One region of the Pseudomonas sp. SMSB3 genome, then DNA from elsewhere that is predicted to be linked to it. Evidence: riboswitches for the same ligand, from Rfam matches in the RefSeq annotation. Region 1 holds a riboswitch; each other region holds the start of a gene.

Region 1 (7,830 bases):
TACAGCTTGAACAGGTCCTGACGCTGGTCTTCGACCGTCAGGTGCTTGCGCAGCACCGCGTCAATGGTGGCCTGATCGAGTTGAGGGTGGGTGCGGGTGAGCAGCGCGGCCATGCGCTGGATATTGTGCTCGTACGCCTCCTGCAAGGGCAGGTTGGCGAGAATCTGTTGCTCGCGGCTGGGCTTCTGCTCGCAGCCGGCGAGGGCGGCAGTCAGCAGCAAAGGGAGCAGCAACATCGGAATGCGGGGCATGGGGGGCCTTGGGCGCGTGCTTCAGAAGGTCGTGATTATAGCGGTGTCGGCTTGCCAGCAGCTTGCCTGTGCAGTAGAAAAAGCGGCCATTCATAGCAGGTGCGTCGGCCATGCCTCACTGGACCATCCAACCCCCCAGCCGCGATGACGTCGATGAAGTCGTGGCGTTCATCGACGCTGCCCGTCGCGCGCTGTTTGCGCCGCTAGCCGATTCGCCCTTGCCAGAGGACCTGGCCCATTTCGCCCAGACCTACCTGGACGGCGCGGGCTGTTTCCTCGAAGCGCGCGATCGCGGGCGCTTGATCGCAGGTATCGGCTATCGCCCCTACGACCACCGCTTTGCCCAATTGGATTACCGCGGCCGCCGCGTGGTCGAGGTGGTGCGCCTGTTCGTCCTGCCCGAATACCGTCGCCATGGCCTGGCAGCGGCATTGGTCACGGCGCTGCGCGAGCATGCCCGGGCCGCGTCGGTCGAATGCCTGTACTTGCATACCCATCCGTTCCTGCCGGGGGCCATTGTGTTCTGGGAGCGCCAGGGCTTCACCGTGGTCGATGTCGAGGATGACCCGATATGGCGCACCACGCACATGCACCAGCTGTTGTTGCCCTAGGAAATATCCTACCCAGGGGCATGCTGCGTAGCCGTCATGTTCATTTCATTGGCCGGACGATTTGCTTACCGTCGCAGTTTTCACGATGACGGAGGAAAGCTGCCCATGGCACATCTTGCGCTGTACAAACTCGACCTGCTCGACGCGTTCGAGAGCCGCAGGGACGAATGGACCTATGTCGATTTCGAAAAACTGCTGACCAAGGTCAGGCCGTCCGCCAGCTACCAGGATGCCAAGGGCATCATCCTGGCGGCGCACCAGGACGGCAGCTGGCCGAAGACGGTGAAACGCTATCTGCTGAGCAACTACCGGGTGCATCAGAATGTCAGCGCAGAGCTGCACAACGCCTTGATCGACGTGCTGTCCACGCTTACCGAGCATGAGCGTCAAGCCTGGGGGCTGTCAGAAAGCGCCTGACAGCGGCCATTCCACGGCCAGGCGCAGCTGGTCCGAATCCAGCTCCGCCTGCGCCGTGTTGCCCCGGTGCAGGTTGTGGCGCAGCGAGAACGTGGTGCCCTTGGCCTTGCCGCTTTGCACCACATAGCGGGCTTCGAAGTCGCGCTCCCAGTGCTTGCCACCCTTGCCATAACCCAAGTAGGCGTAGCCGCCAGCAGGATCGACATGGCTGCCGTCGATGGCGAAACCGCGTACGTACAGGGCGCTCAGGCTCAGCCCCGGCACGCCGTAGCCGCCCATGTCGAGGTCGTAGCGAGCTTGCCAGGATTTCTCGTTCGGCGCATTGAAGTCGGACAACTGCACGGCGTTGCCCAGGTAGATCGCCCCGCGCGACGCGTAATCGAACGGCGTGTTGCCATCGACCTGCTGCCACCCCAGGCTGAACCCGTGAGGCCCATGGGTATAGCGTGAGATCAGGCTCCAGGTGGTGTTGTCGATGCGTCCGGACAGCGCCTTGCCGGTGTCGGTGGTGCGATACAGATTCAGGTCCAGGCTCAGGCTCTGCGTCTCGTCCAGGGCGTGGCTGAAGGTGCTGCCCAGGTAGTGCTGATTCCAGGTGTCGGCATAGCGCGAGCTGTACAGGCTGGCGCTGAACGCCGCGCTCGGGCTCCAGGCCAGGCCGGCGAGATCGAAGCTGTCGCCTTGGCGAGCGTCGGAATAGTTCACCACGAACCCCTGGTCGTGGCTGGAAGCGTTACGGTCGGTATTTTCGGTGAAATGGCCGGCGACCAGCTTGAGTTTGTCGACTTCGTTGCTGGTGAGAAATACCCCGGTAAAGGTTTCTGGCAGCAGACGGCTATCAGATGAACTGAACACCGGTGTCTTGATCCGTTGTTCGCCGTAGGACAGCACCGTGTTGGACAGGCGCAATTTCAACGCCGCGCCCGCGCGGCTGTATTCACGCTTGGGATGCCCTTCGTTATCCAATGCCAACAGCCGTGCCTTGCCAGCGCGCCCGCCACCGCTGTCCAGACGCAGGCCAAGGTAGGCGTGGGCATCGACGCCTACCCCGATCAGCCCCTGGGTGAAGCCGGACTGCAGCGTGCCCATCAGCCCGTAACCCCATTCCTCGGCCATGCCGTTGCGCTCGCTGCGCGGTTTGTAGGCGTTGCGCGCGCTGCCATTGCGGCCACCATGGCGGTAGTCGCGCTGGTCGAACACCGTACGGTTCAACAGGCTCCAGCTGCTGTCTTCTACCAGTCCATTGCTCTGTGACTGCGCTGAGTCCGCGCAGGCCAGTGGCGCCAGGCCACTGAGTGGAACGGCTAACAGCAAGAGGGCGGGGCGCAACGGCATGGTGTGGGGTTCCTGTTCAGGGGGCGCGGAAACGCAGGATGCGCGCGCCGTCGTACGGGTCGGTCAGATAATGGGCATGCACACCGAACGTGCTCAGCAGGCGCTCGGGCGTCAGCACCTGGTGCGGCGTACCGAGCGCGACCAGGTGGCCTTTGTCGAGCACGGCGACGCGGTCGCAGGTCAGCGCTTGGTTCAGATCGTGCAGCGCCACCAGCGTGGTCACTGCCAGTGCCTGTACCTGTTGCAGCAGGCTCAGCTGATGTTGGATGTCCAGATGGTTGGTCGGCTCATCGAGCAACAGCACCTGGGGGCGCTGGGCCAGGGCGCGGGCGATGTGCACGCGCTGGCGCTCGCCGCCGGACAGCGAGCTCCACAGACGGGCTCGTAGGTGCTCGGCATCCAGGTCAAGCAGGGCTTGCTCGACGATGGCGCGGTCTTCCCGTGAGAACGGCGCCAGGGCCGATAACCACGGCGTGCGGCCCAACGCGACGGCATCGTAAACGCTGATCGCATCGAGGGTGTCGGCGTGCTGCTCGACCAGCGCCAGGGCCTGCGCCACGCGCCGGCGCGGCAGGCCTGCCAGGGACTGGCCGAGCAGCTGGATGCTGCCAGCACTGGGGCTGCGCAAGCCGGCCAGCAGTTTCAGCAACGACGACTTGCCCGAGCCATTGGGGCCGACGATGGCCAGGGTTTCCCCGGGCATCAGGCTCAGCTCGACGTTGCACAGCACGCTATTGCCGGCCAGTTGCAGGCTCAAGCCGCGACAGGCCAGTGGTGCAGGTTGCAGGTGCTGCATGACGGTCATGGGCACCCCCGGCGGCTGATCAGGATCAGGGCGAACACCGGCGCGCCGAGCAGCGCCGTGACCACGCCCACCGGGATCACCTGGCCAGGGATCAACGTACGCGACAGGCTGTCGGCGGCGATCAGAAACAACGCCCCGCCCAGTGCACTGGCGGGCAGCAGACGGTTATGGCCGGGGCCGAGCAACAGCCGCAGGGCATGCGGAATGACCAGGCCGACGAAGCCGATGGCGCCGACGATCGACACCATCACCGCCGTGACCAGCGCTGCGCAGCTGATCAACAGCAATTGCGTGCGGCGCACGGCAATGCCTAGCGAGGCTGCCGAGTCACTGCCGAAGGTAAAGGCGTCCAGCGCCCGGCGATGCCACAGGCACACCAGCAAGCCCAGCACTGCCACTGGCAGCGCCAACCACACCGATGGCCAGCGCACCCCGCTGAGGTTGCCCAGCAGCCAGAACAGAATGCCCCGGGCCTGCTCGGCAGTGGCCGACTTGGTGATGAGAAAGGCGGTAAGGGCGTTGAACAACTGCGAGCCGGCGATACCGGCAAGGATCACCTGCGCGTTGTTGGCACCAGAGCCGGCGGCGCGCGCCAGGACCAGTACCAGGGCGAAGGCCGCCAGGGCCCCGATGAAGGCGCCGCCTGACATGCTCAGGGCGAAGCTGCCCAGGCCCAGCAGGCCGACCAGCACCGCGCCCGTCGAGGCCCCGGCCGACAAACCCAGCAAGTAAGGTTCGGCCAACGGATTGCGCAAGAGCGCCTGCAGAATCACCCCGCAGATCGCCAGGCCCGCGCCACAGGCTGCGGCCACCAGCGAACGGGTCAGGCGGTAGTTCCAGACGATCCCGGCATCAATGGGGTCGACCGGGTAACCGGCCTGCCACAGGTGATTGGCCAGCACCTGGTAAACCACGCTGGGCGCCAGTCGGGTTTCGCCAATGGCGGTGCCGGCCAGCACGGCCGCCAGTAACGCCAGCACGGCAAGCAGGCTGTAGAGCAGCGCTCTCATGGGCGCGCCGCTGGAACGGGGGCGAGTTGCGAAGACATGTTCGGGCGATCTCCTATCGGGCAGTTCTGGGGAGGAACGCACGGACAGGCATCGCCACGCCGCTGCTGGCGCAGCGGCACACCGATGACCATCCCGGACACCCCGCCGGTTGGTGAATGTAGGCCGGCAGGTCTCCTGACTGGTGCGTCCTCGCCCGGCTCCGGCCTTCCCAGGGCAATAGACCCAGTGGCATCGATGGAGCAGGCTCGGCACCTACAGTTGCGGGGGCAGTTCCGATTGGCGCGCCTGGGGCGGGCCTGGGATTCCCTTTTGATTCCGTGATGGAAACCGGCGGCCGCATGGTAGACCATCCGCTCGCCGGGGCAAAACGCTAAATCAGAAGTACTTGAGCCAGGCGATGTCGCGGCGACGGCCCTTGAGCTGGGCGAACCAGCGCACCGGCAGGTATAGCGCGGCCGCTAGCGCGACTGCTGCCAACCAGACCGCGCCAATGCCCTCAAAGCCGAAATAGGCACCTTGATTGAGGCCAAACAGCGCCACGCACGCCAGGTACAGCAGTTTGAGCACGTACAGGTGCAGCAAGTAGAAGAACATCGGTGCGGCGCCGAACACCGCCAGCACGCTGATCCAGCGCGCCGCGCCCGCGCGCTCGAAACCACGCAGCAGCAGCAGGCCGCAACCCAGGGTGAGTGCCAGGAACAGCAGCGATGGCGGGTATTTGGTGATATTGAAAAAGCTCATCAGCGTTTGCGTGATGCTCGGGTAGCCGCTCCAGGGCGCTTCGCCGTAGCCGTTGTACAGGCGCAGTGCGACGAAACCGCACAACGCCAGCAACCCGGCCAGCAACAGCCGATGCTGGCGCTGGGCCGGCTGGCTGCCCCGGGCGAACCATGGGCCAAGGGCGTAACCCAGGGCGATTACGCCGATCCACGGCAACACTGGGTAGGAGGTGCGTAGGCGCAGGCCTTCGGAAACCTGCAACCAGCCGCGGTCATGCAGGATCGCCCATGGCACATGCATGGCCGAATCCAAGCCGAAATGCACGCCGTCGAGCAGGTTATGCCCGGCGATGATCAGCGCGCCGAGCACCAGCAATGCCGTGCGCGGCAGCCACACCAGCACTGACAACGCGATCATGCTGACGCCAATGGCCCAGATCACCTGCATGTACACCACGCTCGGTGGCAGCTGGAACGTCCAGGCAAAATTCACCAAGGTAAATTCCAGCACCACCAGGAACAGCCCGCGCTTGAACAGAAACGCCGAGACATCGCTGCGGCCCTGGTACTTCTCGCCGTACAACCAGGCCGACAGCCCGGTCAGCAGGACGAACACCGGAGCGCACAGGTGCGCCAGCGTGCGGCTGAAAAACAGCGTGGGGTCGGTGGCATCTATCGCCATCGGGTCGCCAACCTGGCGATGCAGGAAGAAGGTTTCGCGTACGTGATCGAGCAACATGAACACGATCACCAGTCCGCGCAGGGCGTCGATGCTTTGCAGGCGCTGGTGGAGCAGGGTGGGAGTCGCTGAGGCGCTGGTCATGGAAGTGGGTCGCAGGCAGGAATTGATGTCAAATGAAACGTTATCTTATAACTTTTGTTTCATTGTTGGTAGCCCTTTCCTAGCTTGATCAAGCACGAAACCTCCGACCCAGCGGCGCGCCGCTGGGCAGCTAATGAAAATTTCGTGAATTTATCGTGAATTTAACCGAACTTTTTCGCCGAGGTTCGCCTCGAAGCGCTCGTTAGTCATTTGTCTTACTGTCATGGAGACTGTATTCGTATGTTCGCTCGCAACCTGCTGCGTCACGCCGGCCTGCTCGCTCTGGTCAGCTCGCCAATCCTCGCCCAGGCCGCGCCAAGCACCGACCCGCTGTTCAGCGTTGGTCTGCTGGGTGCTTACAATAAGTTCAAGTTCGAAGGCGGCAGTGAGTCGGATAAGGAGCATCTGGGCCAGGGCGGTCTGTTCGCCACCTTCAGCAACAAGATGACTGCCGAGTCCGGGTTCATCTACCAGATTGGCGCAGAAGCCAAGTACGGCAAGAAAAACGACGACAAGCTCAAGGAAGCGCAAGCCGACCTGGACCTGGGCTGGCGTGCGGCGCTGGATGCGCGTAATTTCGTCGACGTCACCGTGGGTGGCGGCTACAGCTGGACGCGTTTCGAGCCAGAGATCAACGACCTGGATACCAAGCTGACCTACAAGTCGCCGTTCGCCAAGGCGGCGCTGGGCTACAACCATCAGTTCGACGCCTCGACCCTGCGCGTTGAAGTCGGCGCACGTCACACCATCGATGGCCGCGCCCGCCTCAAGGTCGACGATTTCGGCAGCGATACGGTGGACCTGAAAGACCGTACCAACCCGTATGCCGAAGTGACCCTGCTGATGAACCAGCAAGGCGCGTTGCCGCTGCAGGCCGGCGTCTACTACACCCGGACCGAATACAAGCTCGATGAAGATTCGCCGGTAGCCGACAATACCAAGCTCAAGCGTGACGAGTTTGGCTTCAAAGTCGGCATGGCGTTCTGATGCTGGATGCCTGAGGCACTGCCCCTCCGCTCGTCTCGCACGGCGGCGGGGCAGGCCAGGCCGCTGCTACACGTCCTAGCGCCCGCGGCGGCGCGAAACCCGCGCTTCGATATTGTTGCGCCCGATCAGCAACGCAGGCGTCTCCACCACCGGCGCATCGGCAAGCCATTTGTACATCACCAGACAGTCGACCAGGCCCAGGCGGGCGTGGCGATAGGCCTTGGGCAGCCGACCCACCGTCTCGAAGCCCAGCTTGTTCCACAGCGCCACGGCGACTTCGTTGCTGGCGACCACGCTGTTGAACTGCAGCGCCAGGAAGCCTTCCTGGCGTGCCAGTTTCTGTGAGTGTTCGCACATCAGCCGTGCCACCCCGCGGCCCTGGGCAGCGGCGCAGACCATATAGCCACAGTTGCCGACATGGGCCCCGGGTCCCGCCGCATTGGCCTTGAGGTAGTACGAGCCCAGCAGCTCACCGTCCTCTTCGGCTACCAGCGTGTGCAGCGGCAGTTCAAGCCACAGCCGGCGCGCCTGGGCGAAGTCGAGCTCGGGATCGAGCGCGTAGGTTTCGCGGGCCTGGACGACTGCCTGCAAGGTGGGCCAGAAACGCTCGAAGTCATCGGGCGTCATGGGGCGAACGTCGATCATGGCGCTTCCTCGAACCATCAGATGTAGATGAACAGCACTATCAATGCCGCTACCACCAGCCACTTTTCCAGGTAGTAACGCATGCGATTGCGCTTCTTCAACGCCTTGCCGCGTTCGCGTATGCGGTAGATGCGGGTGAATAGCCGATTGATCGCACCGGTCTTGTCGCCGGCGTCGTTGGGCGCTGCTGCGGCGGCCATGACATTGCGGCTGAACCAGCGGTTGAA
Region 2 (7,830 bases), on a different contig from region 1:
ATCGCCTGGCTGGCCAACATGGTGCTGATTCCGGTGGTGGGCTTCTACCTGCTGCGGGACTGGGACCTGATGATGGCCAAGCTGCGCAGCCTGCTGCCGCGTCAACGGGAGTCGCAGATCGTCGGCCTGGCCGGTGAATGTCACGAAGTGCTGGGGGCGTTCGTGCGCGGACAGTTGCTGGTAATGGTCGCCTTGGGCTTCATCTACTCGGCCGGCTTGATGCTGGTGGGGCTGGAGCTCGGCCTGTTGATCGGCATGCTGGCGGGCCTGGCGGCGATCGTGCCTTACATGGGCTTCATCATCGGCATCGGTGCCGCGCTGGTGGCAGGGCTGTTCCAGTTCGGCGGCGATCTGTATCCGATGCTGGGCATCGTTGCCGTGTTCATGGTCGGCCAGGCGCTGGAAGGCATGGTGTTGACGCCGCTGCTGGTGGGCGATCGCATCGGCCTGCATCCGGTGGCGGTGATCTTCGCCATTCTGGCTGGCGGTGAGCTGTTCGGCTTCACCGGCGTGTTGCTGGCCCTGCCAGTGGCGGCGGTGATCATGGTGCTGGTGCGCCATGTGCACGATCTGTACAAGGAATCGGACATGTACGCTGGCGATGCCGACCCAGAGCTGTAGGCAGTGGCGCTCGCGTGCCGCGCAAGCCTTTGATTTTGCTTGGGCTATTTGCAAGCGTGATTGTGCGGCCTGCGATGCGGGTATAGACTTTGCAGATTGTTCCTCAAAGGCCCCCTGCGGTCTTCCCGACTGCCCGCGAGCATGAAACCACCGATCCAGTTGCCCCTGGGTGTGCGTCTGCGCGATGACGCCACCTTCATCAACTACTATCCGGGCGCCAATGCTGCGGCGTTGGGCTATGTCGAGCGGCTTTGCGAGGCCGACGCCGGCTGGACCGAGAGCCTTATCTACCTGTGGGGCAAGCAGGGCGTGGGCCGCAGTCACCTGCTGCAAGCCGCCACTCACCGCTTTCAGCAACGCGACGAACCTGCGGTCTATCTGCCGCTGGCGCAGTTGCTCGAGCGTGGCGTCGAGTTGCTCGATTACCTGGCGCAATATGAACTGGTCTGCATCGACGATCTGCACGTGATCGCCGGCAAGGCAGACTGGGAAGAGGCGATGTTCCACTTGTTCAATCGTCTGCGCGACAGCGGTCGGCGCCTGCTGCTGGCCGCTTCGGCTTCACCGCGTGAACTCCCCATCAAGCTGCCCGACCTCAAGTCGCGGCTAACCCTCGCCCTGGTCTTCCAGATGCGCGGGCTGTCCGACGAAGACAAACTGCGCGCCCTGCAATTGCGGGCCTCGCGCCGTGGTCTGCACCTGACCGATGAAGTCGGCCATTTCATCCTCACCCGCGGTACCCGCAGCATGAGCGCGCTGTTCGATCTGCTCGAACGGCTCGATCAGGCCTCGCTGCAGGCTCAACGCAAGTTGACGATCCCTTTCCTGAAGGAAACCCTCGGCTGGTAAGGCCCGGAAACACGGGCTTTACAGGGCAAAACGAAAAAGTCACATCTTTTTCGATAAAATTTGCAAATGGCCATGATAGAGGGCATAGTCTCCCCCTTCCAAAGGACTACAGACACGGTCGTGCTCATGCTCAAGCGCTTCGCACCCCTCGTGCCACTCGCACTCGTAACCCTGCTTTTTGGCTGCGCGGCTCAAGGCCCGGTTTCCCAGCCCCAGGATTACACCCCGGTTGTCTCGCAATCAGTCAGCAAGGCCAAGGCTTCGCCATCGGCGGTGTTCGGCGAAGAAGAGCAGGCCAGCGAAGATGACCTGCAGGCATTCTCCAGCAGCAAGCCTTATCAGCTGCCGGTGCTGGCGGACAGCATCCTCGAGCGCGGCATGTCGCTGATCGGCACCCGCTACCGCTTCGGCGGCACCTCCGAGGCGTCCGGCTTCGACTGCAGCGGTTTCATCGGCTACCTGTTCCGCGAAGAAGCCGGCATGAATTTGCCGCGCTCGACTCGCGAAATGATCAACGTCGATGCCCCGAAAGTTGCGCGCAACAAGCTCAAGCCAGGCGATCTGCTGTTCTTCAGCACCAATGGTCGCGGCCGCGTGAGTCACGCCGGCATCTACCTGGGTGACAACCAGTTCATCCACTCCAGCAGCCGCCGCAGCGGTGGCGTGCGCATCGATAACCTCGGTGATCGTTACTGGAGCAAGACCTTCATCGAAGCCAAGCGCGCCTTGGCCATGGCGCCGAGCACCAATATCGCGCGCAATTGATCGATCGATGCTGAACTCTTCCACGGCGGCGTAGCTCAAAAAAGCTCGCCGCCGTGCGCATTTACAGAAAGCGGCTAATCTAATTTCTCAACACTTTTTCCGCTGCTGCCGTGCGGTCTCAGACAGGACGTTCTGGCCATGAAGAAAATGGCGCGCTTCGCATTCATTTCCCTGGCGGCATTGCTGGCTGCCTGCTCCAGCCATGCCCCGGCGCCCGCCCCGGTGGTGCAGCCAACCATCACCTACACCCAGCCCGAAGGCTCGCCGTTGGCCGATGACGTGCTCATCCGTGCCATTGGCCTGGTCGGCACGCCCTATCGCTGGGGCGGCAATACCCCGGATTCCGGGTTCGATTGCAGCGGCCTGATTGGCTATGTCTACCGCGACGCTGCCGGCATCAGCCTGCCGCGCTCGACACGCGAGATGATCGTGATGCGCGCGCCAACGGTGAACATCAATGCCCTGCAGTCCGGCGACCTGGTGTTCTTCGCCACCGGTGGTGGTTCGCAGGTCAGTCACGCGGGGATCTACGTGGGTGAGGGCCGCTTCGTGCACGCGCCCTCAAGCGGCGGCACGGTGCGCCTGGACTACCTGTCCAACAGCTACTGGGCCAAAGCCTACCTGCAGGCCAAGCGCGTCATTAGCCAAGGCCATTTGGCACAAAACCCCTGAGCGAGCGGGGCCTTGGCCCAGCGCTCAAGGCACCTTGCTGACCCGCCAGATCGTGTTGCCGACATCATCGGCGACCAGCACGCCGCCACGCTGGTCGCTGACCACCCCGACCGGTCGGCCTTGCGCCTTGCCTTGCGAATCGAGAAAGCCGGTCAGCAGGTCGATGGGTTCGCCCGCTGGTTTGCCGCTGCCGTCAAATGGCACGAAAATCACTTTATAGCCGCTGTGTGGCTTGCGGTTCCAAGACCCATGCTGGCCAACCAGCGCCCCGCGCTCGAAGGGCGCTGGCAGAACACCCGGCTCGATGAACGTCAGCCCCAACGACGCGGTGTGCGGACCGACGGCATAGTCGGGCGCCACGGCCCTGGCCACCTGCTGAGGATTGGGCGGTGACACCCGCGCATCCACATGCTGGCCGTAATAACTGTAAGGCCAGCCATAGAACGCGCCGTCCTTGACCGAAGTGATGTAATCCGGCACCAGGTCGCTACCGATCTCGTCACGCTCGTTGACGGCCGTCCACAGCGCCCCACTGTCGGGTTGCCAGGCCAGCCCGTTGGGGTTGCGCAGGCCCGTGGCGAACAACCGGTGCCGGCCGCTGGCGGGGTCGATCTGCCAGATGGCGGCGCGGCCTTGCTCGTGCTCCAGGCCATTCTCGCCAACATTGCTGTTGGAACCCACGGTCACGTAGAGCTTGCTGCCGTCTGGGCTGGCAATGACGTTCTTGGTCCAGTGGTGGTTGAGCGGGCCCCCAGGAAGGTCGGTGACCTTGCGCCCCGGCTCGGTGAGCTGATCCACGCCAGGACGATAGTCGAAGCGGGTGAGCTGGTCGGTTTCGGCCACATACAGCGCATTGCCGACCAGCACCATGCCGAAGGGTGAATTGAGCCCCTCGATGAAGGTATGGCGTATTTCTGCCACACCATCATGGTCGGCGTCGCGCAGCAGGGTAATACGGTTGGCACTCGGCACGGCGGCGCCGGCACGCGCCATCGCCCGCTTCATGAACCAGCCACGGATGCCCTTGCCGTCTTCGGGCTTGGGCGGGGCGTTGGTCTCGGCGACCAGTACATCGCCATTGGGCAATACATAAAGCCAACGCGGGTGATCGAGTTTGGCGGCAAACGCCAGCACCTGGGTGCCGGCTGCGGCCTTGGGCGTGACGCCGTCCGGCCAGGCGCTGGCGGGGGCGATATTGACGGTGGGAATCAGGCTGCGCTGTGGCGGCGGCAGTTGCGGGGAGGGGCCGCTGCCGGCATCGACGCTCAAGCGCGCGGTATCGGCGCAACCACCCAGGCTTGCGAGCAAGGCCCAGGGCAACAGCATCACGGTGCGCTTCATCATCGCAGCCCTCGTCGATGGGGTATGACCATCTGAGCCTGCCCACCTTGCCAAGGTTCAGCGCGCTTGGCTTGGTCGGCCCAGGCAAGCTTGCGCTGCGATTGACGCTCCCGGTGCAACCCTCTAACCTTCGCGGCGTGTTTCAGGTGCCCTGCCAGCGTCGACTGGGCAGGGTGAAACTGGGAAGCCGGTGTGCGCCAGCAGGCGCGATTCCGGCGCTGCCCCCGCAACGGTAGGTGAGTAGCGGTCGCGCAAGGCCACTGGGTGCAAGCCCGGGAAGGCGCGCAGGCCAGGGTTGAAGGCCCGCTCACGAGCCCGGAGACCGGCCTGATACTGCCAACGGCATCACGGAGGGTGATGCGCGGTGCACCGTGGCCAAGCGCTGCGGCATCTGCGCGTTCTCCGTATGCCTGCCTACTATCTGTCGCCCCACCTTCGATGCGTGGCGCCAGCCTGCGGAGAACCCCATGAGCGAAACCCCCGAACGCGACGAACGCCACTTGGCGCGCATGCAGCGCAAGAAGGCCGTCATCGACGAGCGCATCGCCAACTCCCCGAATGAATGCGGGCTGCTGCTGGTGCTGACCGGCAACGGCAAGGGCAAGAGCAGCTCGGCGTTCGGCATGCTCGCCCGCGCCCTGGGCCATGGCATGCAATGCGGCGTGGTGCAGTTCATCAAGGGCCGTAACAGCACCGGCGAGGAGCTGTTCTTCCGGCGTTTCCCCGAGCAGGTGCGCTATCACGTGATGGGCGAAGGCTTCACCTGGGAAACCCAGGATCGCCAGCGTGACATCGCCGCCGCCGAGGCGGCCTGGGCGGTGTCCCGGCAACTGCTGCAAGACCCGAGCGTGCAGTTCGTGGTGCTCGACGAGCTTAATATCGCCCTCAAGCATGGCTACCTCGATCTCGATCAGGTGCTCAGTGACATCCAGGCGCGGCCGCCGATGCAGCACGTGATCGTCACGGGCCGTGCGGCCAAGGCAGAAATGATCGAACTGGCCGACACCGTCACTGAAATGGGCATGCTCAAGCACGCCTTCCAGGCCGGGATCCGTGCACAGAAGGGCGTCGAGCTGTGAGAGACGCGCGCAGCTGCCCGGCCGTGCTGATCGCGGCACCGGCTTCCGGCCAGGGCAAGACCACGGTCACCGCCGCCCTGGCGCGGTTGCACCGTAACCTTGGTCGCAAGGTGCGGGTGTTCAAGTGTGGCCCTGACTTCCTCGACCCGATGATCCTCGAACGCGCCAGCGGCGCGCCGGTGTACCAGCTCGACCTGTGGATGATCGGTGCCGAGGAAAGTCGTCGCCTTCTATGGGAAGCGGCGCAAGACGCCGATCTGATCCTGATCGAAGGGGTAATGGGCCTGTTCGACGGTACGCCGTCCAGTGCCGATCTGGCGCGCCATTTCGGCGTGCCGGTGCTGGCAGTGATCGACGGCACCGCCATGGCCCAGACGTTTGGCGCGTTGGCCTTGGGCCTGGCGCGTTACCAGGCGGACCTGCCGTTTGCCGGGGTGCTGGCCAACCGCGTCGGGAGCCTGCGCCATGCGCAATTGCTCGAGGGCAGCCTGACCGAGGGCCTGCGCTGGTACGGTGGCCTGTCGCGCGAGCGCGGCATCGAGCTGCCCAGCCGCCATCTGGGCCTGGTGCAGGCCAGCGAACTCAACGACCTGGATGCCCGCCTGGACGCTGCGGCGCAAGCGCTGGGCGACAGCTGCGACGCCGCCTTGCCACCCGCGGTGAGCTTTGCCGCGCCGGCGCTGCACACGCCCGCCCCATCGCTTGCCGGTGTGCGCATCGGCGTGGCGCGCGATGAGGCTTTCGCCTTCCTCTATGGCGCCAACCTCGACCTGTTGCGTGAGCTGGGCGCCCAGCTGGCGTTCTTCTCACCGCTGCACGACCAGGCGCTGCCGACTGTCGACGCGCTGTACCTGCCAGGTGGCTACCCGGAGCTGCATCACCACGCCCTGGCCGCCAACGCGCCGATGCTCGCGGCGATTCGCGCCCACCACGCCAAGGGCAAGCCGTTGCTGGCCGAGTGCGGTGGCATGCTGTATCTGCTCGACGCCCTGACCGACGTGGCCGGCGAGCGCGCCGAGCTGCTCGGTCTGCTGGGCGGAGAAGCGACCATGCAGAAGCGCCTGGCAGCCTTGGCCCTGCAAGCGGTGGAGCTGCCCGAGGGTACGCTGCGCGGCCACACCTATCACCATTCGCTGACCAGCACGGTCCTGCAACCGATTGCCCGCGGCCTGAGCCCCAATGGCGGGCGCGGCAACGAAGCGGTCTATCGCCTGGGCCGGTTGACCGCCTCTTACGTGCACTTCTATTTCCCCTCCAACCCTGATGCGACGGCGGCGCTGCTGCGGCCATGACTGACCACGCCTACAGCGCCGCCGAGCGCGCTGCGATCTACCGGGCCATTGGCGAGCGCCGAGACATGCGCCACTTCGCTGGCGGCACGGTGCCGCCCGAGCTGCTGGGGCGGTTGCTGACCGCCGCACATCAGGCGCCAAGCGTCGGCTTGATGCAGCCCTGGCGCTTCATTCGGATCAGCCAGCCGGCACTGCGCGGGCGCATCCAGGTACTGGTGGAGCAGGAACGCGTGCGCACCGCCCAGGCGCTGGGCGAGCGCTCCGATGAATTCATGAAACTCAAGGTCGAGGGCATCGAGCAGTGCGCCGAGGTGTTGGTCGCCGCCTTGATGGACAACCGCGAGGCGCACATCTTCGGCCGTCGCACCTTGCCCGAAATGGACCTGGCTTCACTTGCCTGCGCGATCCAGAACCTGTGGTTGGCGGCGCGTGCCGAGGGGCTGGGGCTGGGCTGGGTGTCGCTGTTCGACCCCCAGGCCCTGGCCTCGCTGCTGGGCATGCCGGCGGGGGCCAAGCCGGTGGCCGTGCTGTGTCTGGGGCCGGTCGAGGCATTTTATGCGCAGCCTATGCTGGTCGAGGAAAACTGGGCCGAGCAGCGGCCGTTGAGTGACATGCTGTATGAAAACCATTGGGGAGAACGCCCATGAGCGTAGCTTTGCTGACCGTGGCCGGGGTCGCCCTGGATGCACTGCTGGGCGAGCCGAAGCGGCGCCACCCGTTGGTCGGCTTCGGTAACCTGGCATCGGCGTTGGAGCGCCGTTTGAACGCCGCCGGGCGCGGTTGGCGCAGCCATGGGGTGAGCGCCTGGTTCCTGGCCGTGGTGCCGCTGACCCTGCTGGCACTGATCCTGTCCTGGCTGCCGCTGATCGGTTGGCTGGTCGATGTGCTGGCGTTGTATTGCGCCCTCGGCCTGCGCAGCCTTGGTGAGCACGTGATGCCGGTCGGCGATGCCCTGCGCCAGGGTGATCTGGCCCAGGCCCGGCAACGGGTGAGCTATCTGGTCAGCCGCGAAACCGACGAGCTGGATGCGCCGGCCGTGGCCCGCGCGGCCACCGAGTCGGTGCTCGAGAACGGCAGCGATGCGGTATTCGCCGCGTTGTTCTGGTTCGTGGTGGCCGGGGCGCCAGGCGTGGTCTTGTACCGCCTGAGCAACACCCTGGATGCCATGTGGGGCTACCGCAACGAGCGTTTCGAGCGCTTCGGCTGGTGCG
Region 3 (7,830 bases), 230 kb from region 1:
CGCGTCCTATGGTCGCCTGCACGTGCTGCCGCTGGTGCTGGCGTTCATCCACCAGCATCCGCTGCTGCAACCGCACATCTCGTTCTCTGACCGGTTCATCGACCCGGTCCACGAGGGTATCGATATCGTCGTGCGCATCGGTGGGCCGGATACCTGGTCGGCAGCGCTGGGTCATCAGTACTTTGGCGCGCAACGCCTGATCTTCTGCGCCTCACCCGCCTACCTCGCGCAGCACGGATGGCCACGCACCGCGCGGGATCTGGACCAGCACCACTGTGTTGGCTACGGCCATGGCGATGGCCAGGTCACCCCGTGGTTCTTCAAGGGTCGCCAGCCCGGCGAGATGGAACGGCGCACGCTGCAGACGCGTATTGCCGTAGGCGATGGCGAAGGCGAAGTGGCGGCGGTGCTCGCCGGGCATGGCATCGGCCAGCTGCCAACCTGGCTGACCCAGCGGCACATCGATCAGGGCACCCTGGTCGAGGTGCTGCCGGAGCTGGCCACCGATGGCCTGCCCATGCACCTGGTGTGGCTGAAAAGCCGTGAGAACCTGCCCAAGGTGCGAGCGCTGCTCGACTACCTGCTACCCAGGCTGGCGCCGCACGGTAGCCAGCCTGGTGCCCTGCCCTAGCGGCCGGGCTTGAGCCTGCGCACCAGCACGGCCAACAGCAGCGCCAGGGCGGCCACGGCGGCGGCCACGTAGCCGAGCCAGGCAACGCCCAGATTGGCGACTGTCATGCCGCCAACGATCGCGCCGATGCCGATACCGGCATTGGCCGCCGATACATTGGTCGTGCCTGCCAATGCCTGCGCCTGACTGACCGACTGCATGACCCGCACTTGGCTCACCGGATACAGCGCCGTGTTGGCAATCCCCCACAGGCCAAGCGCCACGCAGAACAGCCAGCCGCTGCCAGCCAGGGCCACCGTGGCAGCCATGCCCAACCCCAGCAGGGCCAGGAAACCGATGGTGGCGTTGATCGGCGAACGATCCACCGCCTTGCCGCCAATCCAATTGCCGACCAGGCCGATGGCGCCAAAGCCCATCATCCACCAGCCTACTTGTTGCGGCGCCACCCCCGCGACCCGCTCGAGGATATCAGCCAGGTAGGTGTAGGCGATGAACATCGCGCTGAACACCAGCACCGACAGCAGCACGTTGCCGAGAAACACGGGTTGCTTGAAGATCTGCGCCTGCTTGAGCAGGTCCACCTTGGCCGTGCGCGCAACCGTGGGCATGTACACCCACATGGCCACGGCCATGATCAGCGACAGCCCTGCCAGCAGCCAGAATGCACCGCGCCAGCCAACGGCACTGGCCGCGACGGTGCCCAGTGGTATGCCCAGCAACATGGCTGCAGAAATTCCCAGGTACACCCGCGAAACCGCCCGCCCGGCGCGCTGCGCCCCGGCCAATTGCCCGGCGGTTTCACTGGCAGTGCCCCAGAACACCGGCAGCGCCAAGGCAGGCACCACGCGCGCCAGCGCCAATAGCCAGAAGCTGTTCGATGCGGCGGCCACGGCATTGGATGCGGCGAACAGCAACAGGATGCCAATGAACAGCTTCTTGCGATCCAGGTGCGACAGCATCGCCGTCAGCGGTGGGCCGAAAATCATCACTGTGAACGCGAACAGCGTCACCAACTGCCCGGCAAGCGCGATGGAAATACCAAGATCCCGGGCCAACGCCGGGAGCAACCCGACGATCAGGAACTCGGTGGTGACGATCAGGAATGCGGAAAACGCCAGAATCAAGATGCTGACGCCTGCAGCCCGGGAGGTAGTACTCACTTGGGCGGATGTTTCATAAACAGACATTGAAGGGCTCCGACAGAGGGACACTCAGTTTATTCATTCCCTAAATGATGATTTATGGTGTTTTATCCCAACTGACATGAACTCATTTCATTAATTAATAAACCCGGCTGCGCATCAGGCCCGGGTACAATGCGCGCACCTGTTGCACAGCGAGCCGGAAGATGAACCGCCAGAAGAAACTCAAACAGCTGCTCAAAGCCCACCAGAAGAAAGCCAATGCAAAGCTCGCGCCCAAGAGCAACAAGCCCAGGTACATCAGCAAGGCTGACCGGTTGAAGCTCGATGATCAGACCAGCCAGGCCGGCACCGAGGCAGAGCCGCTGGCATAAAGGGCTTGCACGCCCTTTCCCTGGGCGGCTCGATGCTCTAGGATGCCGCTCGCCGGTTTCCATCACGGAATTAATAGGGAATCCGTCGTTCGCCCCCGGTGAGCCAAACGGAACTGCCCCCGCAACTGTAGGTGCCGAGCCTGCTCCATCAACGCCACTGGATGAATTCCGGGAAGGCAGGAGCCGGGCCATGACGCATCAGTCAGGAGACCTGCCGGCACATATCACCAACCGGCGGGGTGTCCGGGATGGCCATCCTCTGCCCTGCCTGGGGTTCTGTTCCATGTGTCCATGGGGCCTGGCGATGCCTGTCCTGCGTGCCTGCCGCGCACCGCTCGATAGGAGATCGCCCATGTTGCCCCGCCTGTACCTGTTGCTCGCCGCCATCAGCGCCCCCGCGCTGGCCCATGCCCAAGCCACGCACTACCCACTTACGGTGGAGAATTGTGGCGTAGCGCAGACCTTCGGCCAGGCGCCGCAACGCGCAGTGACCATCGGCCAGGCCGGTACCGAGATGCTCTACGCCTTGGGCCTGGGCAGCAAGGTGGCCGGCACTTCATTGTGGTTCAACAATGTGTTGCCTGAATTCAAGGCGCAGGATCAGCAGGTCGAGCGCCTGGCCGACAACGATCCCAGTTTCGAGGCAGTGGTCAACAAGCGTCCGCAACTGGTGACGGTGCAGTTCGAATGGATGGTCGGGCCCCAGGGTGTGGTCGGTACCCGCGAGCAGTTCAGCGAGCTGAACATCCCCACTTACCTGCTGCCTTCCGACTGCGAAGGCAAGGATAACCTGGTCGGCGCAGACGGCACTCGCCTGCAGCCGTTTCGCATCGACACGGTCTATAAAAGCGTCAGCGAGCTAGCCGCGATCTTCGACGTACAAGACCGTGGCGAAGCCTTGAACAACGACCTGCGCAGGCGGCTGGAGCGCGCCAAGCAGCATGTGGCCGGCAAGGACCTGTCGCACACCTCGGCGATGTTCTGGTTCTCCAGCGCGGATCTTGAGATCGATCCGTACGTCGCCGGTCGCCAAGGCGTGGCCGATTTCATGCTGCAAACCCTTGGCGTGCGCAACGTCGTGCAATCCCACGAAGAGTGGCCGACCGTGGGCTGGGAAACGCTGGCCAAGGCCAATCCAACCTGGATCATCATCGCGCGCATGGACCGCCGACGCTTCCCCGCCGACGATTATCACAAGAAGCTGGAATTCTTGCGCAACGACCCGGTCACCCGGCAGATGGAGGCGGTGAAGAATGGGCGCATCGTGATTCTCGACGCCGATGCGATGCAGGCCGGGATTCGCTTGTTCCGCGGCCTGGAAACCCTGTCGACGGCATTTGCCAGCGGTGAGGGCGGTCAATGAACGGCCGTACCACAGGCGCAGTGCTGGTACTGCTCGCGGCGGCCAGCGCTGCCACCGCTGCCCTCGGCGCAACCTTCGAGGTGAAGATGCTCAACCGTGGGGCTGGTGGAGCCATGGTTTTTGAACCCGACCATCTGCGCATTGCGCCGGGTGACAGCGTGCGCTTCGTGCCCACCCACAGCAGCCACAACGCAGCCAGCATGCCATCGCTGCTACCGGCCGGTGCCGAGCCGTTCAAGAGCCAGATCAGCCAACCCTTCGTGCACAGGTTCGCGGTGCCGGGACTGTACGGCATCCAGTGCATCCCTCACCTGGGAATGGGCATGGTCATGCTCATTCAGGTAGGCGCTGCGCAAGCGAAAGCCCCGGCATTGCCAGCAGACCTGCCGGCTCGGGCTGCATCACGCCTGCAACATCAGCTGCAAGCGCTCAAATAATCGCGCAAACAGTACGGCGCAGCCGTTGACGCCAACGATGCGCCGTCATGAACATCATCGAAGTAGCAGTGAAATCAATTCAGTATTAAGTGACAGCGGCCGCCCCTACACTACAACTCACTTTATTGAGCCCGTAAGGATTCGCGGAACTTGTCATGAACAGCCCAGCCTTTGATTTCACGCTCAGTCGCGTAGCGTTCGATGAACACTACCGGCCGGCCGACACCACGCGCATTACCACCAACTTCGCCAACTTGGCGCGGGGCGAGCACCGGCAAGAAAATCTACGCAATACGCTGGCCATGATCAACCACCGTTTCAACGCCCTGGCGTGCTGGGATAACCCCAAGGCAGAGCGCTTCGCGCTTGAGCTCGAGATTGTTTCCGGCGCTGTGCAGTTGGATTCGAACAGTGCTGCTGCGCCCCTGCCGCTGATCGAGATACTGCAAACGACGATTATCGATCGGCATACCCAGACGCGCACTGCTGGCATGCTCGGCAATAACTTCTCATCTTATGTGCGTGATTACGACTTCAGTGTCTTGTTGGCGCAGCATAATGAGCAACGGCCTAACTTCAGCGCACCGGAAAACTTCGGCGTGCTGCACGGGCAACTGTTCAAGCAGTTCGTCAACTCGGCGGCCTATCGTGAGCAGTTCGCCAAATCACCGGTCATTTGCTTGAGCGTTTCAACCAGCAAGACTTATCGACGCACCGACAATCACCACCCGGTACTGGGCGTCGAATACCGCCAGGATGCCCACTCCCTGACCGACCAGTACTTCGCTCACATGGGGTTGCAGGTTCGTTACTTCATGCCCACCGGCTGCGTCGCGCCGCTAGCCTTCTATTTCGCCGGCGATCTGCTCAACGACTACAGCAACCTCGAGCTGATCAGCACCATCAGCACCATGGACACCTTCCAGAAGATTTACCGCCCGGAGATCTACAACGCCAACGCAGCGGCGGGCGCGGTGTTCCAGCCCAGTTTGCAGCATGCGGACCACTCCTTGACGCGCATCGTCTACGACCGCGCCGAACGCGCGCGCCTGGCCGTCGAACAAGGACGCTTCGCCGAAGCGCACTTCATCAAACCTCACCAGGCACTGCTGCAGCAGTGGCTCGCCCGTCACGCTGCCTGACTCAGGCACTTCAACAAGGCTACTTTCCATGAACACATTGCTTCCTACCTCCACGGCCGGCAGCCTGCCCAAGCCTGCCTGGCTGGCGACCCCTGAAACCTTGTGGGCACCCTGGCAGTTGCAGGGCCAGGCACTGGATGACGGCAAACATGACGCGTTGCGCCTGGCCCTGCTGGATCAGCAACAGGCCGGGCTGGATATCGTCAGTGACGGCGAGCAGACCCGCCAACACTTCGTCACGACCTTCATCGAACATCTGCATGGGGTCGATTTCGACCGGCGCGCGACCGTGAGAATCCGCGATCGCTATGACGCCAGTGTGCCTACGGTGGTCAGCAGCGTGGCGCGGCAACGACCGGTGTTCGTCGAGGACGCCAAGCGTCTGCGACAACTGACCGGCCAGCCGATCAAGTGGGCACTGCCCGGCCCCATGACGATGATCGACACGCTGTACGACAGCCACTACAAAAGCCGCGAAAAGCTGGCCTGGGCATTTGCCGAGATCCTCAATGAGGAAGCCCGTGAATTGGAAGCTGCGGGGGTGGACATCATTCAGTTCGATGAGCCGGCCTTCAATGTGTTCTTCGATGAGGTCAACGACTGGGGCATCGCCACACTGGAACGCGCTGCGCAAGGCCTGCGCTGCGAAACAGCGGTGCACATTTGTTACGGCTACGGGATCAAGGCCAATACTGACTGGAAAAAGACCCTGGGGTCTGAATGGCGGCAGTACGAACAGGCGTTTCCCAAACTGCAGACATCGGCCATCGACATCATTTCGCTGGAGTGCCACAACGCGCGGGTGCCCATGGAGCTGCTCGAGTTGATCCGCGGCAAGAAGGTCATGGTTGGCGCCATCGATGTCGCCAACCATGCCATTGAAACGCCTGAGGAAGTCGCCGACACCTTGCGCAAGGCGCTGGCATTCGTCGATGCCGACAAGCTGTACCCCTGTACCAACTGCGGCATGGCACCGCTGCCCCGGCAGGTGGCCAGGGGCAAGCTGGAGGCACTGGTCAAGGGCGCCGACATCGTCCGCCAGGCGCTTGCGGGCTAGACGCTCGGCTCAGCGCTGCGCGTCGGTCGGCTGGTCAGGGGGCGTCAGTTGCAATACCCGGTCGCGGCCGCCTTCAGCAAGCAAGTAGCCGCCGTGGCCGTCGGCGACGATCGACTGCGGCGCCTTGAGGAAGGTCAACACGGTGTGCTGGGTGCCGTCCGGGTCGACCCGCAGCAGGCGTGCGCGGTGCGTGTTGTCTTCGCTGATCCACAAGCCGCGCTGGTCACACATCAGGAATGTCGGATGACTCAAGCCGCCGACCACGACAGGGTCATTGCCGTCTTCGGAAAGTGCCCGGACCACACCGGTGCCTTTTTCGGTGTAAAGCAGGTGGCCGCCATCGCAGCGCGCCAGGCCCTCGGTCTCGGTCAGGCCGGAACGCAATACCTCAACCTCCCCGCTCGCCCAATCGTAGCGCATCAGACGGCCATTACCTTTGCGATCTTCGATGGCATAGAGGTGGTCGCCGTCGTTCCACAGCCCCTGGACGCTCTCGCCGTGAAACAGGTCAGTGACTGTGCCGTTGCGCGACAGGCTGACCGGTGCGCTCCCGCCTTCCTGGCTGAATACCCAGCCGCCAAGCGCGGCGGTCATGCCGTCGGGCTTGGACAAACTGTCGATCAGCACCTGGCGCTGACCGTTGGCGGTGATCTTCAGGATGCTGCCTTTGCCATCATCCAGTTCGCGGCTGACCAGCAGACTGCCATCGGCTTGGGGCAGCAGCGAGGCGGCCTTGGCCACATCGCGGTGCAACACACTGACGTTCCAGCCATCGGCTGCCTGAACGGGGTAGAACGATTGCCAGGCGAAAAACCCGAGGGTGGCGCACAACAGGCCCGCGGTGACAATGAGAACGATGCGCGTGCTGCGCCAGTGGAGAATCGACATGGTTGGGCTCCTTGAAACTGGCGCGAATGCTAGCAAGAGCATGTGAAAATTTCGTCATCATACGACACAAACACAAAATGATATAAAAAGAACAAAACAATCTAACCAAATGGAATTAACGAATTGAAAGGCCCCTGCAGCCTCCTTACGCTTGGGTCACCGTTGCCCATCTCGAGGAACCTGCACCATGCCCTTTTCTTCCCTGCGCCGAGTGTTGCTCGGCGGCCTCTTCTTTAGCCTCGCCGCCAGCCTCTTGCCAAGCGCCTCGGCACTGGCCGAGCAAGCCAAGACACTGCGCATCGGCTACCAGAAATTCAACAGCATCAACATTCTGAAAAGCAGCGGCGCCCTGGAGAAAGCCCTGGCGCCAAAGGGCGTGCAGGTGAGTTGGCATGAGTTCGCTGCTGGCCCGCAATTGCTCGAAGCACTGAGTACCGGCGCCATCGACCTGGGGCACGCCGCCGATGCGCCATCGGTGTTCGCCCAGGCGGCCGGTAAACCGGTGGTCTACCTCGCCGCTGAACAACCCTATCCGCGCGGCATCGGTTTAGTCGTGCGTGAGCAGGACCAACTCAGCAGTGTCCAGTCGCTCAAGGGCCAGCGGGTGGCCACCGGTCGCGGCTGGAATGCCCAGTACCTGCTGGCGGTGGCGCTTGAACAAGCCGGCCTGAGCTACCAGGACATCACCCCGGCCTATGTCAACAATGCCGCCGATGCGGTGGCGGCGCTGCAGTCCGGCAGCGTGCAAGCCGCGACGTTGTGGGATCCGTTTCTGGCGGCGGCCGAGCGCCAGCCG

What was found. Region 1 has a riboswitch for cobalamin ahead of ACLEJW_RS04605 (FecCD family ABC transporter permease). Riboswitches for the same ligand answer to the same signal wherever they lie in the genome.
Region 2: it holds a riboswitch for cobalamin, as region 1 does, so the genes downstream of both, cobO (cob(I)yrinic acid a,c-diamide adenosyltransferase) here and ACLEJW_RS04605 (FecCD family ABC transporter permease) in region 1, are expected to answer to the same signal.
Region 3: it holds a riboswitch for cobalamin, as region 1 does, so the genes downstream of both, ACLEJW_RS03530 (ABC transporter substrate-binding protein) here and ACLEJW_RS04605 (FecCD family ABC transporter permease) in region 1, are expected to answer to the same signal.

What each region holds. Positions count from the first base shown of each region.
Region 1 is NZ_JBKGGV010000002.1:286,183-294,012, reverse strand. Features, by position in the region: gene ACLEJW_RS04630 (hypothetical protein) at 1-251, opposite strand, end outside; gene ACLEJW_RS04625 (GNAT family N-acetyltransferase) at 362-862, shown strand; gene ACLEJW_RS04620 (hypothetical protein) at 968-1,279, shown strand; gene ACLEJW_RS04615 (OprD family porin) at 1,265-2,614, opposite strand; gene ACLEJW_RS04610 (ABC transporter ATP-binding protein) at 2,631-3,419, opposite strand; gene ACLEJW_RS04605 (FecCD family ABC transporter permease) at 3,416-4,429, opposite strand; cobalamin riboswitch at 4,577-4,776, opposite strand; gene ACLEJW_RS04600 (DUF1624 domain-containing protein) at 4,805-5,971, opposite strand; gene ACLEJW_RS04595 (outer membrane beta-barrel protein) at 6,212-6,958, shown strand; gene ACLEJW_RS04590 (GNAT family N-acetyltransferase) at 7,034-7,603, opposite strand; gene lpxO (lipid A hydroxylase LpxO) at 7,621-7,830, opposite strand, start outside.
Region 2 is NZ_JBKGGV010000017.1:58,450-66,279, forward strand. Features, by position in the region: gene ACLEJW_RS21450 (AI-2E family transporter) at 1-621, shown strand, start outside; gene hda (DnaA regulatory inactivator Hda) at 763-1,470, shown strand; gene ACLEJW_RS21460 (C40 family peptidase) at 1,597-2,235, shown strand; gene ACLEJW_RS21465 (C40 family peptidase) at 2,374-2,907, shown strand; gene ACLEJW_RS21470 (PQQ-dependent sugar dehydrogenase) at 2,932-4,248, opposite strand; cobalamin riboswitch at 4,376-4,593, shown strand; gene cobO (cob(I)yrinic acid a,c-diamide adenosyltransferase) at 4,716-5,327, shown strand; gene ACLEJW_RS21480 (cobyrinate a,c-diamide synthase) at 5,324-6,619, shown strand; gene bluB (5,6-dimethylbenzimidazole synthase) at 6,616-7,266, shown strand; gene cbiB (adenosylcobinamide-phosphate synthase CbiB) at 7,263-7,830, shown strand, end outside.
Region 3 is NZ_JBKGGV010000002.1:51,487-59,316, forward strand. Features, by position in the region: gene ACLEJW_RS03515 (LysR family transcriptional regulator) at 1-631, shown strand, start outside; gene ACLEJW_RS03520 (MFS transporter) at 628-1,818, opposite strand; gene ACLEJW_RS03525 (DUF2986 domain-containing protein) at 1,980-2,147, shown strand; cobalamin riboswitch at 2,184-2,380, shown strand; gene ACLEJW_RS03530 (ABC transporter substrate-binding protein) at 2,500-3,510, shown strand; gene ACLEJW_RS03535 (pseudoazurin) at 3,507-3,947, shown strand; gene ACLEJW_RS03540 (DUF1852 domain-containing protein) at 4,103-5,089, shown strand; gene ACLEJW_RS03545 (methionine synthase) at 5,118-6,146, shown strand; gene ACLEJW_RS03550 (hypothetical protein) at 6,156-7,034, opposite strand; gene ACLEJW_RS03555 (aliphatic sulfonate ABC transporter substrate-binding protein) at 7,222-7,830, shown strand, end outside.